DNA from 4 places in the Streptomyces sp. CNZ301 genome. Region 1 is predicted to be linked to each of the others. Evidence: riboswitches for the same ligand, from Rfam matches in the RefSeq annotation. Region 1 holds a riboswitch; each other region holds the start of a gene.

Region 1 (4,180 bases):
CCGCCGCAGATGCCGAGGACGGGCAGGCCTTCGGCCGCGCGGCTGCGCACCGCGTCCGCGAGTCCGCGCTCGCGCAGCCACGTCAGCGCCCGCACCGTGCCGCGGGTGCCCGGGAGTACGACCAGGTCGGCGTCGGTGAGTTCCTCGGGGCGGTCCGTGAACCGCACGACGACGCCGGGTTCGGCGGCAAGTGCGTCGACATCGGTGAAGTTCGACATCAACGGCACCGGCACGACCGCGATACGCAGCACGTCGCTGCCGTGCGCCGGGGCCGGCGCGGACTCGCGGACGGTGCCGCGGAGGGACACCCTCAGCCCGTCCTCCTCGTCGATGCCCAGCCCGTGCCGGAAGGGCAGCACGCCCAGTACGGGCCGCCCAGTCAGCCCGTGGAGCATCTCCAGGCCGGGCTCCAGCAGCCTCACGTCGCCGCGGAACTTGTTGACGACGTAGCCCGCGAGCAGTTCCTGGTCCTGGCCCGCCAGCAGCGCCGTCGTGCCGAAGAAGGAGGCGAAGACGCCGCCGCGGTCTATGTCCCCGACGACCACGACGGGCAGGCCGGCGGCCCTGGCCAGGCCCATGTTGACGATGTCGGTGCGGCGAAGGTTGATCTCGGCGGGGCTGCCGGCGCCCTCGCAGATCACCGCGTCGTGCGTGCGCCGCAGCTCGGCTAGGCAGTCCGTGACCGTGTCCAGCAGCCGCTCCTGCCTGCCGGAGTGGTAGCCGCCCGCGCTCATCTCGCCGACAGCCCTGCCGAGCAGCACGACCTGGCTGCTGCTGTCGCTCCCGGGCTTGAGCAGCACGGGATTCATCAGAGCCGTCGGCTCGGTGCGGGCGGCGGCAGCCTGCATGGCCTGCGCACGGCCGATCTCGGCGCCGTCCAGCGTCACGTACGAATTGAGCGACATGTTCTGCGCCTTGAACGGTGCGACCTTCAGGCCCTTGCGCGCCAGCCAGCGGCAGATGCCCGCCGTCACCACGCTCTTGCCCGCGTCTGAGGTCGTGCCCGCGACGAGCAGTCCGCCGCCGCTCCCGCGCGTGTCCCGGCCTCGCACGTGTCCGCCGGCCGTCCCGCCCGGCACGTGTCCGCCGTACTCACCGGCCGCCGTCATCGAGTCCGCCTCTCGGCCCGGCGTTTCCCGTCCGCCCGGCACTTCCTGCCGAGCGCACCGGCCACCGAGGTCACCAGCAGCGCCAGCGCGCCGACCCGCCGCGAGAGACGGACCGCTGCCGCGATGTCATCCGAACGCACGGCGCGGCCGGGGGAGTTGAGAACCGGCCGGTGCTCGATGCGTCCCCCGTAGGTGAGGGTGCCGCCCAGACGTACGCCCAGCGCGCCCGCGAACGCGGCTTCGACAGGGCCCGCGTTGGGGCTGGGATGCCTGTGCGCGTCGGCGCGCCAGGCACGCAGCGCCCCACGCGGCGACGGGCCGGCGAGCGCGGCCAGAGCGGCCGTCAGCCGTGCGCCCGGCCATCCGGCGGCGTCGTCCATGCGGGCTGCCGCCCAGCCGAAGCGCAGGTGACGCGGCGACCGGTGACCGAACATCGCGTCGAGCGTGTTGACCGCGCGGAAGGCGGCCATGCCGGGGGCCCCGGCGACCGCCCCCCACACCAGGGCGCCCACGACGGCGTCCGAGGTGTTCTCCGCCACCGACTCCACGACGGCCCGCGCGATGGCGTCCCGGTCCAGCGCCTGCGGGTCGCGGCCGCACAGATGCGGCAACAGCCGCCTCGCGCCCGCCACATCACCCTTCTCCAGGGCATCGGCGACGGCGAGGGCCTCCCGGCGCAGCCCGGTACCGCCCAGCACGGTCCAGGTCACCGCGGCGTCGACGAGGGTTGAGCCACCCGTGCCGCCGAGGATGCGTGCGGTGCGCGAGAGCGCGGCGACGGCGGAGACGGCGCCGGCGACGCTCAGCGCGGTGTGCAGGGCGCCGGCCCCTCTGTGGTCCCGCCACAGGGCGCGCTCGGCAGCGGCGGCGGCCCGGCCGAAGGCGGCGACCGGGTGCCCGCGACGGGGGTCGCCCAGCAGCGCGTCGCCCAGCTGACCGAGGGCCGCGCTGCAGATGTGGGCGCGATGAGCCCGCACCGTCAGCGTGCCGTCGTCGTGCCTCGGAGGAGCATGCCGGACCCGGTGCGGCCGCGGCGTTGAGCCGGCCCGCGCCGGACGCGGACGTTCACGCCGCCGCGGAGCCGGGCGGGGACGTGCGCGGCAGCGGCAGCCGTCGAGGAGCCGGACGCGGAGACGAACGCGGGCACGGAGACGAACGGGCGCATGGACGCGGGAGAGGCTGGCAAGCCACGCATGACGGAGTCCTCACTCAGGGTCCTCGCCCTGGTTCGACGTGCCGGCGACGAGAGTCTCCTGGCTCCCGGATCGCTGCGTCCCCCGGCCTTCCAGCCCTCGAACGAAGGGGCCGTGGCCGTCGGTTGGGGGTGCACTCCCCGGTGACAGTGGCGGGACCGCGCCGGATTCGCACCGGCTTCCTCTCCTGCCGCCGTTGGGCACTCGGCAGTCCACCACGTACCAGGAGGGGCGTCAACTCGCCCTTGACCTGCGACGGGAGAGTGTGAGCAGGCACACGGGACCCGCGCCGTGGCATGGGGAAGCAGCTGTACGGAGAAGCGGAGAAGGGGTACGGAGCGGTGCTCCGTACCCCTTCCGGTGCCGTTCCGGTGCCGGCGGCTGCTGTCAACGACCTTCCGGCGCCGAGTGGTTCAGGACGCGGCGGTGATGATGTAGATGCCGTACGCGACGGCCGCCGCGCACAGTGCGAAGCACGCGTACGCTCCGGTGCGCCCGAGTACGGACGTGTCACCGCCCTGCGAGCCACCCGCCTTGCCGGCGGACGCACCCACGATGCCGAGTGTGAACACGCCCACCAGGCCGACCGTGGCCACGAGGCTCACGCCGAATACCTCGCCGAGCGCTGCCCAGTCGATGTCCATAGCGTTTCCCTGTCTGCTCTCCGTGCCGGACCGTTCGATCCGCGGTCCGGGCGTCTGGTCCGGTTGTCTGGTTCCGGTTGTGACTGCTTGTCGTCGTGATGGCTCGCCGGGTCCGGCGCCGGTGCGTTGCCGAGTCCGCGGAACACACCGGCGGCCGGTCTAGCCGAGCGTGGAGGCCGCTTTCCTGGACTCCGTCTCGGCTTGCGGAGCCGGACTCGCCGTGCCGGCGCCCTCGGGGGTCCTCGCCGGGTCCCCGTTGCTGTCGGCCGTGGCGTGGACCGTGGCGGCCGCGGGCGGCGGCGCGACGGCATCCAGCGCGGCCGTGACGGCACCGGCCGGCTTGGGTCCGGAAGTCCCCGGCAGGGACACGTCGTTGACGTTCGTGTGGTCGACGGGCTGACGGCGCGAGAGCAGCCAGATGCCGCCGCTGATGGCGAGCGCGAGGACCGCCACCGTCGTGACGCCCCAGTCGCCCTGCTGTGCCAGTACCGCCGCCCCGGCGGCGACGAGTGCGGCGGCCGGCAGGGTCAGCCCCCAGCCCGCCACCATGCGGGCCGCCGTCGACCAGCGCACGACGCCGCCCTTGCGGCCGACTCCCGAGCCCATGATGGCGCCGGAGCACACGTGCGTCGTGGAGAGGGAGAAGCCGATGTGGGAGGAGGCGAGGATCGTGACCGCGGCGGAGGTCTGCGCGGCGAATCCCTGCGGAGGCTTGATGTCGGTGATGCCGTTGCCCATGGTGCGGATGATCCGCCAGCCGCCCAGGTAGGTACCGAGGGCGATGGCCAGGCCGGCCGAGACGATCACCCAGGTCGGCGGGTCCGACTGCGGGGCGATCACTCCGCCGGTGATCAGGGCGAGGGTGATGACACCCATGGTCTTCTGCGCGTCGTTGGTGCCGTGCGCCAGGGAGACCAGCCCGGCGGAGGTGATCTGCCCCGCGCGGTAGCCCTTGGCGGTGTGCTGCTCGTCGGCGTTGCGTGCCGCCCGGTAGGTCAGCCGCGTGGCGAAGAGAGCGGCGAGGCCGGCGACGAGCGGAGCGGCGATGGCAGGGATGAGCACCTTCATCACCACGGTGCCGCCGTTGACGGCGCCGATGCCGGCGGAGGCCACGGTGGCACCGAGGAGGCCGCCCATCAGCGCGTGGGAGGAACTTGAGGGAAGCCCGGCGAGCCAGGTCAGCAGATTCCAGATGATCGCTCCGACCAGCCCCGCGAAGATCACTTCGGGCCGG
Region 2 (4,180 bases), 1.8 Mb from region 1:
GAGCACGGGGAAGCCCAGCGCCGCGACGGCCGCTCCGCTCTGGTTGGACAGTCCGCTGCCCAGCATCAGCGCCATCCCACCCCAGCGCCCCGGACGGCCGGGACCGCGCACGTCCGCGGCCTGCGATGCGGCGGGAGTCGGGGCGACGGATACAGCAGAGGACGCAGGCTTCATGCCCACACGATGGGACGCAAGGCGGCATACGCAAAATGCATTCGCTGCCCCGTCTATACGCTGGACGCATGGATGACGCCCGGAAGACGGTCGGCGCGCTGGAGCTGAGACACCTGCGCTGCCTGATCACCATCATCGACACCGGCAGCTTCACGGACGCCGCCCATGAACTCGGCATCTCCCAAGCCGCCGTTTCACGGACCCTCACCGCTCTGGAAAGCGTGCTCGGAGTGCGGTTGCTGCACCGCACCAGCCGCTCCGTCGCCCCCACCACCACGGGTGTGCGGGTCCTGGCCCGTGCGCGCGCCCTCCTCGCCGGCGCCGACGAACTCGTCCGCGAAGCCACCACCGGCCACACCCGCCTCCACATCGGCCACGCCTGGTCCGCATTCGGCCGCCACACCACCGAATTCCAGCGCCGCTGGCACGAACAGCACCCCGAGACCGAACTGCGTCTGGTCCGGCACAACAGCCCCACCGGCGGCCTCGCCGAAGGACGGTGCGACCTCGCCGTCGTCCGCGCCCCGCTGGACCTCACCCCGTGGTCATACGCGCTGGTCGGCCACGAGGCCCGGTGCGTTGCGTTGGCATCCGACGACCCTTGGGCCCGCCGTCGCAGCATCCGTCTGGACGAACTCTTCGGCCGGACACTCGCGATCGACCGCCGCACAGGGACGACCACCCTGGACCTCTGGCCCGGAGACGTTCAGCCAGCCATCGAGTACACCCACGACATCGACGACTGGCTCGCCGCCATCGCGACCGGTCGCTGCGTCGGTATCACCCCCCAGGCGACCGCCGCTCAATACCGCCGCGACGGCATCACCTACCGCCCCCTGCGCGACGCCGCGCCCGTCCCCGTCCACCTCATCTGGCGCACCCACGACACCCACCCGGCCGCCCACACCGCCATCGCTCTCGCCACCGACCTCTACCGGTAGACGCCGAGGTCATCGGCGCTGCCTCGTTCCGGCACCTCCGCACGAGAACCGTCCAGGACCGTAGTGCGCTCGTTCAGGGCGTGGACGTCTCAGCGACCGCTGCGACGCCGATCAGCCTGGCTGCACTCCACCGCACCTGAAGTGTCTCCGCGGCGGCGAACGAGGGCTGCCTCACGGCCCCTGGTCACGGATCGGCGACGCAGCGCGGCGATCCCCGGCAAGCACCCGTCGCGGCGGCGTGATGAGGTGCAGGTCAAGGATCTCCGGCCGCGGAGCGACGCCCGGACCGCCCACCCGCACCCAGGCCGTGACGTCCTCGGTCGCGTCCAGGCTGTTGACCAGCCCCAGCCAGACGGGTCGGGCGCCGGCGGCACGGCCGTCGGCGGAAGGCTGTACGACGATGACGTTGGCCTGGTCACATACGTCCAGGCAGTCGGACACGCGAACAGGTGCCTCCTCCCGCAGGCGAGCCGTCTGCGCCGCGTGATCCAGACCGGTCACCTTGGGACTGCCGCAGCAGCAGTCCCGGCACACGACTATCCGGCACGGAGCAGGGCCGGCCGTCTCCGCTGCCTCCGCTTCGTCGGATGTCTCGTCGACCGATGCCTCGGGCACGTCGAACCCTTCCTCTCTCCGGGGAGGTCCGCCCCGGTACGTCGAGGTGGCGACGGCGTGAGTCTCCTGGCTCTCGGGTCAAGGCTCGTCCCGGCCTTCCCACCCGCCTCGGGCAGTGGCCTGTCGGGGATCCGCTCGCCGATCACAGTGGCGGGACCGCGCCGGATTCACACCGGCTTCCTCGGACCGCCGTCGCCATGACATCGGCCATCATTCCATCCAGGTGCTGCCCACCCCCGAGGGGCGCCATCAGTCCCAGCGTGCTCGCGTCCCCCATGGCAACCGCTGCGAGGGGCGAGGCCCGGCTGGTCCCAGACTTCAACGAAGGGCTGCGGCAAGCGATGCGCAGCAGCGAGGGAGAGGGGTGCTCGACAGACGTCACCTCCGCGCTGAAGCCGCGACGCTGAGTCCCGACGACCTGCTGACCTGATCCCGGAGGGCGCTTCCGGGCAGACGAGTACGTCGCGCCTTCAGGCCTCTCGGTCGTGGACGGGCACGCGCCGCTGCTGCGGCCCCGTGTATGCGCCCTGCGCCCGGGGGACGGCTGCGCGGTCATCGGAGTTGGGACTGTTGATACCCAGTCATCTAGCCCTGTCCGCACGGCCTCTGAGCGTCTGCGGTGTCAGTGTCCCCCTCATGCCGCATTTCGCGCGGGCTTATCCCGAAGCGCTTCCGGAACGCAGTGCTGAGTGCGCTCGGAGAGGAGAATCCCGACGCGTACGCCAGGTCCGTGATGCTCACGTGCTGATAGGCGGGGTTCTGCAGGCGTTCCCGTATCAGCCTGAGGCGCTCCTCGCGGATCAGCTCACGGGGCGTGGTGCCGGCGCGCTGCAGTGCCAGCTGAATCTGCCGCAGTGACCATCCCAACGCACGTGCCATCGCTTGGCCGTTCAGACCCGGGTCGCCCGCGTGCTCGCGCACATGGCGGCGCACCATGGCCTCCACCTCGGCCAGATGCTCCGGCGCATCCGGGCGGTCATCGCCCGCGACAAGCATGCACAACAGCTCGACGATCCGGTCGGACACCGCATCGAACTGGCTGGTGGTGAGGGTGTCCCGTTCCTCGTGCAGGCTGGTCACCATGTCCCCGACCACGCGGCCCAGGCCTGATGCCAGGTCAAGCCCCGCGGTCACCGGGGATTTCCGGTTCAGCCGGCTGTCCACCTCGTGAGCAGGGATGGTCATGCTGAGTCCCTCGTAACGATCGTAGAGAGTCTGGTACGACCCGTTCACCGGGATCAGGCCCGCGGTCCCGGGCACCATCTCTGCTTCCTCGCCGTCCTGACGGTGCACAGCCCTCCCGGAGAGCATGATCACGAACCGGTAGTCCTCATCCGGGTGCTGACGTACCTGCTGCGGGGTCCGGAGGTATCCGAGCTTGTCCGACCAGCACTTCGCGAGCTGATAGGTATCCGTCTGCTGGCGGATCGTCCCGGCACGGAAGGAGTCGCCGTGCGGGAACCTCAGGTCCATCCGACAGTGGACGGACGAGACGTGATCGGTCCAGAAGTCGGCGCGCTCACGCGGCGCCACATCCCCGATCGACGACGAGTTGACCACATAGGTCCCTCTGGTCCTCTCAAACACCCTTCATCGCTCCCTCACTGCCGTTGACCTGGTGATGGAAGGGGTGTTCACCACAGCACCCGGCTGGCAGGACCGTGGCAAAAAATCACAGCCGCAGCGTAGTGCTGGGTTTCCGTCGTGTCCGCCGAATCCAACGGAAGGGGCTACGTAAAAGGCCGTTCCATAGGCTCGGCAACGAACTACGCGCTGCCCGGGGATCTCCCCTCGGAGAGCCCCGCCGGGTCTCGCTCAGGCAAGGAGCCGGCGTGGCGGGGATGCGGACAGGGGCGACTCTTCTGTGACCAACCGGGCAGCTGCTGAGGACCCTTGTGTGGTGTCGTCGTACCGCAGCCGACGTTCGCAGCAAGTCGAAGCCGGCCTCATCGTTGTCGGCGACATCTCGCGGTGAAGCTCAGCAACTCCAACTTGCCACCTCTGCCAGGGGATTGGCGTCCTCATCTGGTGTGGCGGTCCGGATGGGGCTGTGGAATCCCTCCGGACGCAGGTCGATATGGGAGGTCGGCCCATGTCACGCTGCCTTGACCATTCTCACGGGCCCGGACTCCCCATGTTTCCGAGAAGGCCTTGACCAGTAGCAGCCCGCGCCCGCTCTCCTCTTCGGACGCGGCAGACCGCAGGCGCTGTTCCTTCGACCGGCACCCTTCGTCTGCGACCTCGACACGCAGTTGCATCCCCGTCACGCGCAGTCCGTAGCCGATCTCCACGCTGTCGGTGTGGAGCACGGCATTGGTGAAGAGTTCGGAGATCACTAACTCCGCGTCTGTGCAGACGTCTTCATGAGCACCCCACTCGCGCAACCGCGCCACGACACATCGCCGTGCCTCGGAGACGAAAGCGGGGAGCGCCGGCAGCTGAAACGCGTC
Region 3 (4,180 bases), 2.0 Mb from region 1:
GTGGGCGTACGCGACGCTGGCGTTCGGGTCCGCGCTCGCGCTCTTCATGTATCCGCACTCGGTCACGGCGACGCTCTCCAGCGGCAGCCGCAACGTGATCCGCCGGAACACCACGATCCTGCCGCTGTACTCGCTGATGCTGGGCATGCTCGCGCTGCTGGGCTTCATGGCGATCGCCGCCGGGATCAAGGTCGAGAACGGGCAGCTGGCGATTCCGCAGCTCTTCGAGAACATGTTCCCGGACTGGTTCGCGGGCGTCGCGTTCGCCGCCATCGGCATCGGTGCGCTCGTACCGGCGGCCATCATGTCGATCGCTGCCGCCAACCTGTTCACCAGGAACATCTACAAGGACTTCCTCCGGCCCGATGCGACACCGGAGGAGGAGACCAAGGTCTCCAAGATCACCTCGCTGCTTGTGAAGGTCGGCGCCCTGGTGTTCGTGCTCGGCATGGACAAGACGGTGGCGATCAACTTCCAGCTGCTGGGCGGCATCTGGATCCTCCAGACGTTCCCGGCGCTCGTCGGCGGCCTCTTCACGCGCTGGTTCCACCGGTGGGCGCTGCTGGCGGGCTGGGCCGTCGGCATGCTCTACGGCACGATCACGGCGTACGGCGTCTCGTCGCCGGTGCAGAAGCACTTCGGCGGCCCCAACGACATCATCCCGGGCATCGGGGAGATGGGGTACATCGGCCTGACCGCCTTCGTGCTCAACGCGGTTGTCACCGTCGCGCTCACGTTCGTGCTGCGGGCCGTGAAGGCCCCGGAAGGCGTCGACGAGACGCAGCCGTCCGACTACACGGCGGACGCCGGGGACCCGGGCGTCAAGGAGGAACTGCCCTCGCCGACAGCCGCCTCCTGAGCCCGTCGACCAGCCGAGGACAGGTCCGCCGCACCCCACTGACAGACCCGTTGTCAGTGGGGTGCGGCATGCTCGCTCCATGGACATCACCATCAGAGCGGCGCGGGACGAGGAACTGGAGGACGTCGGCGAGCTGACGGCGCGGGCCTATCTCGAGGACGGGCTGCTGGACTTCGGTGAGGACGACCCGTATCTGGCGGTGCTGCGCGCCGCACGGCGCCGGGCACACCACACGGAGGTGCTCGTCGCACTCGACACCGCCTCGGAATCGGTGCTCGGCGCGGTCGCCTTCGTCGGGAACGGCGGGGAGTACGCGGACCTGGCCCGCACCGGCGAGGGCGAGTTCAGGATGCTCGCCGTACGGCCCGAGGGGCGCGGGCGTGGCGCCGGCGAGGCGCTGGTGCGGGCATGCGTCGGCCGGGCCCGCGAGTTGGGGCTGGAGCGGCTCGTGCTGTGCAGCCATGAGCGGATGACGACGGCGCACCGGCTGTACGGGCGCCTGGGGTTCGTCCGCGCGCCGGAGAGGGACTGGCAGCCCTATCCGAGGATGTGGCTGCAGGCCTTCAGCCTGGAATTGTGATCCGCGACTCCCCCGGCACAACATGTGGGGGCGAGTAGCGCATCCCGCTACTAGATGTATGCTCGTGCTCGCTGCCGCGCAGGGGAATCCGGTGCGAATCCGGAACTGTCCCGCAACGGTGTGCGATGTGCTGCTCTGCTCTGCCCGGTTGCTCTCTTCCGGCATGAGCTGCGATGGGCCGTCGTCGCGAGTCCGAGTACCTGCTGGTCGCGTCGAAAGACGTCCGGGTCCCGAGGGTTGGGCCGGTGGACGCCGCGAGGACTGCCGCGTCGCCGATGCGGCACACCTTTGTGCGCCCGCTTGTGCGCTCTCCCGGTGACCCGGTACCTGATCCGAGCGAGGGAGAGCACATCCCGTGACCATCGCACCCGCACCACGAGCCACGGCCCGGAGCGCGCCCGCAGCCACGCCCCGGCAGGCGCCGCCACCGGCCGACGACGGCGCACTGCTGCGCACCCTGACCGAGCTGACCGCCGACCTGCCGGGCACCGAGGCCGTGCGGGTCGCCGAGGCGGTGCTGCGCGGAGGGCGGCAGGGCGCCGGCGAAGCCGAGTTGCGGGCGCTCGCCGCCGAGGAGGCGGCCGGGCTCGTCGGCGAGGAGCCCGCGTACTCGCATCTCGCGGCCCGGCTGCTCACCCTCGCCATCCGCGACGAGGCCCGCGGCCAGGGCGCGGTGTCCTTCTCCTCCTCCGTCGCGACGGGGCACCGCGAGGGCCTGATCGCCGACCGTACGGCCGAGTTCGTACGGGCGCACGCCGAGCGCCTGGACGCGCTGGCCGAGGACGCGGTCGCGGGCGGGGCGGACGACCGCTTCGGCTACTTCGGGCTCCGCACGGTTCACTCGCGCTATCTGCTGCGCCACCCCACAAGCCGGCAGGTGATCGAGACACCGCAGCACTTCCTGCTCCGCGTGGCCTGCGGCCTGGCCGCGGACGAGTCGGCGCGGGCTGCCGACGAAGTGGCGGAGCTCTACGCGCTGACGAGTTCGCTCGCCTATCTGCCGTCCTCCCCCACGCTCTTCAACTCCGGTACGCGGCACGCCCAGATGTCCTCCTGCTACCTGCTGGACTCGCCGAAGGACGAACTCGACTCGATCTACGAGCGCTACCAGCAGGTCGCACGGCTGTCCAAGCACGCGGGCGGCATCGGGCTGCCCTACTCCCGCATCCGTGCACGCGGTTCGCTGATCCGCGGCACCAACGGGCACTCCGGCGGCATCGTGCCGTTCCTGCGCACCCTGGACTCCTCCGTCGCCGCCGTGAACCAGGGCGGCAGGCGCAAGGGGGCCGCCTGCGTCTACCTGGAGACGTGGCACGCGGACATCGAGGAGTTCCTGGAGCTCCGCGACAACACGGGCGAGGAGGCCCGGCGCACGCACAACCTCAACCTCGCGCACTGGATTCCGGACGAGTTCATGCGGCGCGTGGAGGCCGACACCGACTGGTCGCTCTTCTCGCCGGCCGACGTGCCGCGGCTCACCGACCTGTGGGGCGAGGAGTTCGACGCCGCCTACCGCGAAGCCGAGGCGGCGGGCCTCGCCGTGCGGCAGGTGCCCGCCCGTCAGCTGTATGCGCGCATGATGCGCACCCTGGCGCAGACGGGGAACGGCTGGATGACGTTCAAGGACACCTCCAACCGCACCGCCAACCAGACCGCCGGGCCGGGCCGCATCGTGCACTCCTCGAACCTGTGCACGGAGATCCTGGAGGTCACCGACGACGGCGAGACGGCCGTCTGCAACCTGGGGTCCGTCAACCTGGCCGCGCACCTGAGCGAGTCCGGTTCCGGCGAGATCGACTGGGAACGCCTGGACGCCACCGTCCGTACGGCGGTGACGTTCCTCGACCGCGTCGTGGACATCAACTTCTACCCGACGGATCAGGCGGAGCGCTCCAACTCCCGCTGGCGGCCCGTCGGTCTGGGCGTGATGGGCCTCCAGGACGTCTTCTTCCGGATGAGGCTGCCCTTCGACTCCGAAGCGGCGCGCGAGCTGTCCACCCGGATCTCCGAACGGATCATGCTCGCGGCCTACGAGACCAGCGCGGACCTCGCCGAGCGGCACGGGCCGCTGCCCGCCTGGCACGAGACACGTACGGCGCGCGGCGTGCTGCATCCCGACCACTATCCGCACACCGAGCAGACCTGGCCGGAGCGCTGGTCCGCGCTGCGCAGCCGCATCGCCCGGACCGGGATGCGCAACGCGCTGCTCCTCGCCGTCGCGCCGACCGCCACCATCGCGGCGATCGCCGGCGTGTACGAATGCATCGAGCCCCAGGTCTCCAACCTCTTCAAGCGCGAGACGCTCAGCGGGGAGTTCCTGCAGGTGAACGCCTATCTGGTCGCGGAGTTGAAGCGGCTCGGGCTGTGGGACGAGCGCACCCGTGAGGAACTGCGCGAGTCCAGCGGCTCGGTGCAGGACATCCAGCGGATTCCGGAGGACGTCCGCCGGCTCTTCCGCACGGCCTGGGAGCTGCCGCAGCGTTCCCTGATCGACATGGCCGCCGCCCGCACTCCCTACCTCGACCAGAGCCAGTCGCTGAACCTGTTCATGGCGGCGCCGACGATCGGCAAGCTCAGCTCGATGTACGCCTACGCCTGGAAGAGCGGCATCAAGACCACGTACTACCTGCGGTCGCGCCCGGCGACGCGCATCGCCCGCGCCGCGGGCGGCACCGGTACCGGCACCGGCACCCGCACAAGCACGAACACCGAGACGGAGACGGGGACGCCCCCCGCCGTCC
Region 4 (4,180 bases), 380 kb from region 1:
TGTGCGTGTGGATCTGGGTGTCCGCGCGCACGACGGAGGTGGCCAGGCGGAACGCCTCCGTCGCCCACGCCAGGTACTCCGGGCGGCGCTGCGCCCGCAGGGGCAGCGTCTCGCGCAGCGCAGGCTCGTCGACCTGGATGACGGCGGTGCCCGAGGCCTCCAGGTCGGCGACCTCGTCGCGCAGGGCGAGGGCCACTTGGCGTGCGGTCTCGGCCTGCGGCTGGTCGTCACGCACGAAGGACCACGCGAGCATCGTGACGGGGCCGGTCAGCATGCCCTTGACGGGCCGTGCGGTCTGCGACTGGGCGTAGCGCGTCCACTCCACCGTCATCGGCGCGGGACGTGACACGTCACCCGCGAGGATCGGGGGACGCACGTAGCGGGTGCCGTAGGACTGGACCCAGCCGTGCTGCGTCGCGACGTAGCCGTTCAGCCGTTCCGCGAAGTACTGGACCATGTCGTTGCGTTCGGGCTCGCCGTGCACGAGCACATCCAGTCCCGCTTGTTCCTGGAAGGCGAGGACTTCGCGGATCTCGGCGGCGATCCGCCTGTCGTAGCCTTCCGCGTCGAGCCGTCCGGCCCTCAAGTCGGCGCGCGCGGAGCGCAGTTCACCGGTCTGCGGGAACGAGCCGATGGTGGTCGCCGGAAGCATCGGCAGCTTCAGCCGTGCCCGCTGCGCCGCTGCCCGCTCCGGGTAGGGCGCGGTGCGGCGCGCGTCGGCGTCGGTGACGGCTTCGGTGCGGGCCCGCACGGCGGGGTCGCGGGTGAGCGCGGCCGACGAACGGGAGGCGAGAGCCGAGGAGTTGGCGTGCAGCAGTCCCGCGATGACGTCGGTTCCCTCGCGCAGTCCCGTCGCGAGGGCGACGGCTTCCTCCACTTTCTGCCGGGCGAAGGCGAGCCAGCGGGCGACCTGCGGGTCGACGCCGCGCTCTGCCGCCGCGTCGAGCGGCACGTGCAGCAGCGAGCAGGACGGCGCCACGTCGACGCGGTCGGCGAAGCCCAGCAGCGAGGCCAGTGTGGACAGCGACTTCTTCAGGTCGTTGATCCACACGTTCCGTCCGTCGACGACTCCCGCGACGAGCCGCTTGCCGGGCAGCCCGCCGGCGCGCGCCAGGTCCTCCAGGTTCGCGGCGGCGGGACCGGTGAAGTCCACCGCCAGCCCCTCGACGGGCGCCCTGGCGAGTACGGGCAGCGCGTCCCCCAGCCGGTCGAAGCAGGAGCCCACCAGCAGCGCGGGCCGGTCGGTGAGCCCGCCCAGCTCCCGGTAGGCGCGTGCCGCGGCGTTCAGTTCGGCGGGCGTGCGGTCCGCCACCAGCGCCGGCTCGTCGAGCTGAACCCAGCGCGCCCCGGCCGCGCGGAGGTCGGCGAGCACCTCGGCGTACACCGGCAGGAGCCGGTCCAGCAGCGTCAGGGGTTCGAAGTCCGGGGCCACGCCGGGCGCGGGCTTCGCGAGCAGCAGGTACGTGACGGGGCCGACGAGGACGGGCCTGGCCTCATGCCCCTGGGCGACGGCCTCGGACAGCTCGCCGGTCTGCTTCGCCGAGTTCGCGGCGAAGACGGTGTCCGGCCCCAACTCCGGTACGAGATAGTGGTAATTGGTGTCGAACCACTTCGTCATCTCCAGCGGCGCGACGTCCTGGGTACCGCGCGCCATGGCGAAGTAGCCGTCCAGCGCGTCCGCCTCCACGGCGTCGCGGTGGCGTTCGGGGACTGCACCGACCATGACGGTCGTGTCCAGCACATGGTCGTAGAGGGAGAAGTCGCCGGTGGGCACTTCACGCACGCCGGCTTCCCTCAGCTGCCGCCAGTTGCCGCGGCGCAGCCCCGCGGCGGTCTCCCGCAGGGCGTCGGCGGTGACGCGGCCCTTCCAGTAGCCCTCGACGGCCTTCTTCAGCTCACGGCCGGGGCCCTGCCGTGGATACCCGTGGACGGTGGCGCGGGGCTTCGTGGACGTCCTCGACGCCGCACCTTGGGATTTCGGTGTCACTCAACTCTCCTTCGCGAGTCTCGCCGGTGACCCGAGAGGCACGGGGCGAGGAGGAGAGGCGACGCGGCGGCACGCGCGCTCACCGCGTGCTGCTCACCTGTACCGCCGACCCGCCCTCGAGGTCACCGAGATCGCCGCGTACGAGGCGCGCACGCGGGCAGTGGCAGGTCTTCGGACTCGCGGGCACACCGCGTCCGTGATCCACGGACGGGCTCCTACCGGCCGTCGCTTCCCGGGTCCGCTCGGACCCAGTGCGTGTGACGGCTTTCGTTCCCACTCACCGCTGCGGGGCAGTTCCGGAGTCTCACCGGATTCCCTCTTGCGACGTACCTGTCTGGCGGACAGGCCGAACCGACTGCGTCTCCAGCGTACGAGGAGGTACGGCGCCGGCAAAGGCCACCGGGGTGAGGGGGACCTCATGCGCCGGAGCGGTTTGCCCGGCCGGGAGGTGTTCCGGGGGGCGTGGGCGGCAGAACGCACCGCGACGGGCCACTACGGGCGGGAGCGAAGTCACGCGGGGTCCCGGGCGCGAGCCACGGGTGAACAGCGTGGGCGGCCCCTCGCGGCGCGCGCCGGCCGTGCCGGTGAAGAGCCGCTCCACACGGACGGAGCGCAGGGCCGTCCGGGTCGCGGCGGTGTGGCGCACGGCGTGGAGCGGGCCACCGGTCCCAAGCTGCTGCCGGAGACTCACCGCCCGCCGGTGCGCAGGCCGGACGGGGCGGCCCGTTCCACGACGACTGGAGACGATGACCATGCCACCCCACACCGCGTCCGCGTCCTCGGCAGGGGCCGCGGCCGCACCGCACGTCCCCTCCCCCGCGGCCGCCACGGACGGGACCGAGGCCTCGGAGGCGGCCGAAGCCTTCGAGGCGGCAGGCCTGCCGCCGCAGACGAACCTCGCCGACCCGCGGTTCTGGCAACTGCCGCACGAGCAGCGGCACCAGGCGTTCGCCGTGCTGCGCGAGCGGGAGACGCCCACGTACTTCGCACATCCCCAGCACGCCCTGCGCAAGCGGCAGCAGCCGGGGTTCTACGCTCTCGTCAGGCACGAGCACGTGCAGGAGGCCAGCCGCAACGCCGCCGTGTTCGGGAGCGCCCCGGGGGTCACGACGCCGCATCCCGCGCCGTGGGTGAAGGCCCTCTTCGGGGAGTCCATGGTCAACGTGGACGGCCGCGACCACGCCAAGCTGCGGAAGATCATCTCCCGGGCGTTCAGCCCGCGGCTGCTGGCGGGCGCCGAGAAGGACATCGAGGAGGTCGTCGCGACCGTCGTCGGGAACGCGGTGCGGCAGCCCTCCCGGGAGTTCGTGACGGCCGTGGCCTCCCTCGTGCCCTGCGAGGTCGTGTGCAACATGATGGGCATCCCGCAGAAGCACCGGCCGCGTATCCTCGCCCAGCTCAACGACGCCTCGGAGAACATCGGCGTACGGCGCGGAGCAGGAGCGAAATTCCGCATTCCCGGCAAGGGTCTGCGGGCTCTGGCCCGCATGCACGTCATGATCGCCATGCTCGCGCGGGAGCGCCGGCGTCACCCCACCGGCGACCTCGTCTCCGCGCTCGTCACCACCGACGTCGACGGACAGTGCCTGGGCAACCGCCAACTCGGTGCGTTCTTCACCTTGTTGATGGTCGCCGGAGTGGAGACCACCCGCAACGCGATCTCACACGGACTCTCTCTGCTCAGTGAGAACCCGGAACAACGTGAGCTGTGGGAGAGCGACTTCGAGAAGTACGCGGACACCGCCGTGGAGGAGATCGTGCGGTGCTCGACGCCGATCATCCAGTTCCGCCGCACGCTGCGCACCGATCACGTCATGGGCGGCCGCACACTCCGCAAGGGCGAGACGGTGGCGATGTACTACGCCTCCGCCAACCGCGACGAGGCGGTCTTCACCGACCCCGGCACCTTCGACATCACCCGCGACCCCAACCCCCACCTCGGCTACGGCGGCGGCGGGCCTCACCACTGCCTCGGCGCGCACCTCGCCCGGCAGGAACTCAAGGCGCTCTTCAGGGTTCTGCTCACCGACTCCGTCGCCATGCGGGCCGCGGGCCTGCCGGAGCTGGTGCCCTCCAGCTTCGACAACCGCATCCGCTCGCTGAAGTTCGAGGTCGCCGGGGCGGAGTGACCGGCGAGGAACATCACCACGCGCTCGGGCGGCACTTGCCCGGCGCACCGCATGGAACAGGCGA

The links. A riboswitch is a leader RNA that binds a small molecule or an ion and turns the genes downstream of it on or off. The one in region 1 is predicted to bind cobalamin.
Region 2: linked by a shared signal. The riboswitch ahead of EV375_RS12075 ((2Fe-2S) ferredoxin domain-containing protein) and the one ahead of EV375_RS04540 (hypothetical protein) in region 1 are both predicted to bind cobalamin.
Region 3: linked by a shared signal. The riboswitch ahead of EV375_RS12800 (ribonucleoside-diphosphate reductase subunit alpha) and the one ahead of EV375_RS04540 (hypothetical protein) in region 1 are both predicted to bind cobalamin.
Region 4: linked by a shared signal. The riboswitch ahead of metE (5-methyltetrahydropteroyltriglutamate--homocysteine S-methyltransferase) and the one ahead of EV375_RS04540 (hypothetical protein) in region 1 are both predicted to bind cobalamin.

The regions. Positions count from the first base shown of each region.
Region 1 is NZ_SHLG01000001.1:995,377-999,556, reverse strand. Features, by position in the region: gene EV375_RS04550 (cobyric acid synthase) at 1-1,109, opposite strand, end outside; gene EV375_RS04545 (cobalamin biosynthesis protein) at 1,106-2,086, opposite strand; gene EV375_RS04540 (hypothetical protein) at 2,089-2,304, opposite strand; cobalamin riboswitch at 2,357-2,486, opposite strand; gene EV375_RS04535 (hypothetical protein) at 2,716-2,946, opposite strand; gene EV375_RS04530 (inorganic phosphate transporter) at 3,106-4,180, opposite strand, start outside.
Region 2 is NZ_SHLG01000001.1:2,818,623-2,822,802, forward strand. Features, by position in the region: gene EV375_RS12065 (EamA family transporter) at 1-75, opposite strand, end outside; gene EV375_RS12070 (LysR family transcriptional regulator) at 243-1,115, shown strand; gene EV375_RS12075 ((2Fe-2S) ferredoxin domain-containing protein) at 1,287-1,730, opposite strand; cobalamin riboswitch at 1,768-1,957, opposite strand; gene EV375_RS12080 (AraC family transcriptional regulator) at 2,316-3,317, opposite strand; gene EV375_RS12085 (ATP-binding protein) at 3,752-4,180, opposite strand, start outside.
Region 3 is NZ_SHLG01000001.1:2,999,475-3,003,654, forward strand. Features, by position in the region: gene mctP (monocarboxylate uptake permease MctP) at 1-859, shown strand, start outside; gene EV375_RS12795 (GNAT family N-acetyltransferase) at 939-1,439, shown strand; cobalamin riboswitch at 1,477-1,661, shown strand; gene EV375_RS12800 (ribonucleoside-diphosphate reductase subunit alpha) at 1,795-4,180, shown strand, end outside.
Region 4 is NZ_SHLG01000001.1:1,379,534-1,383,713, forward strand. Features, by position in the region: gene metE (5-methyltetrahydropteroyltriglutamate--homocysteine S-methyltransferase) at 1-1,987, opposite strand, end outside; cobalamin riboswitch at 2,150-2,340, opposite strand; gene EV375_RS06235 (cytochrome P450 family protein) at 2,740-4,116, shown strand.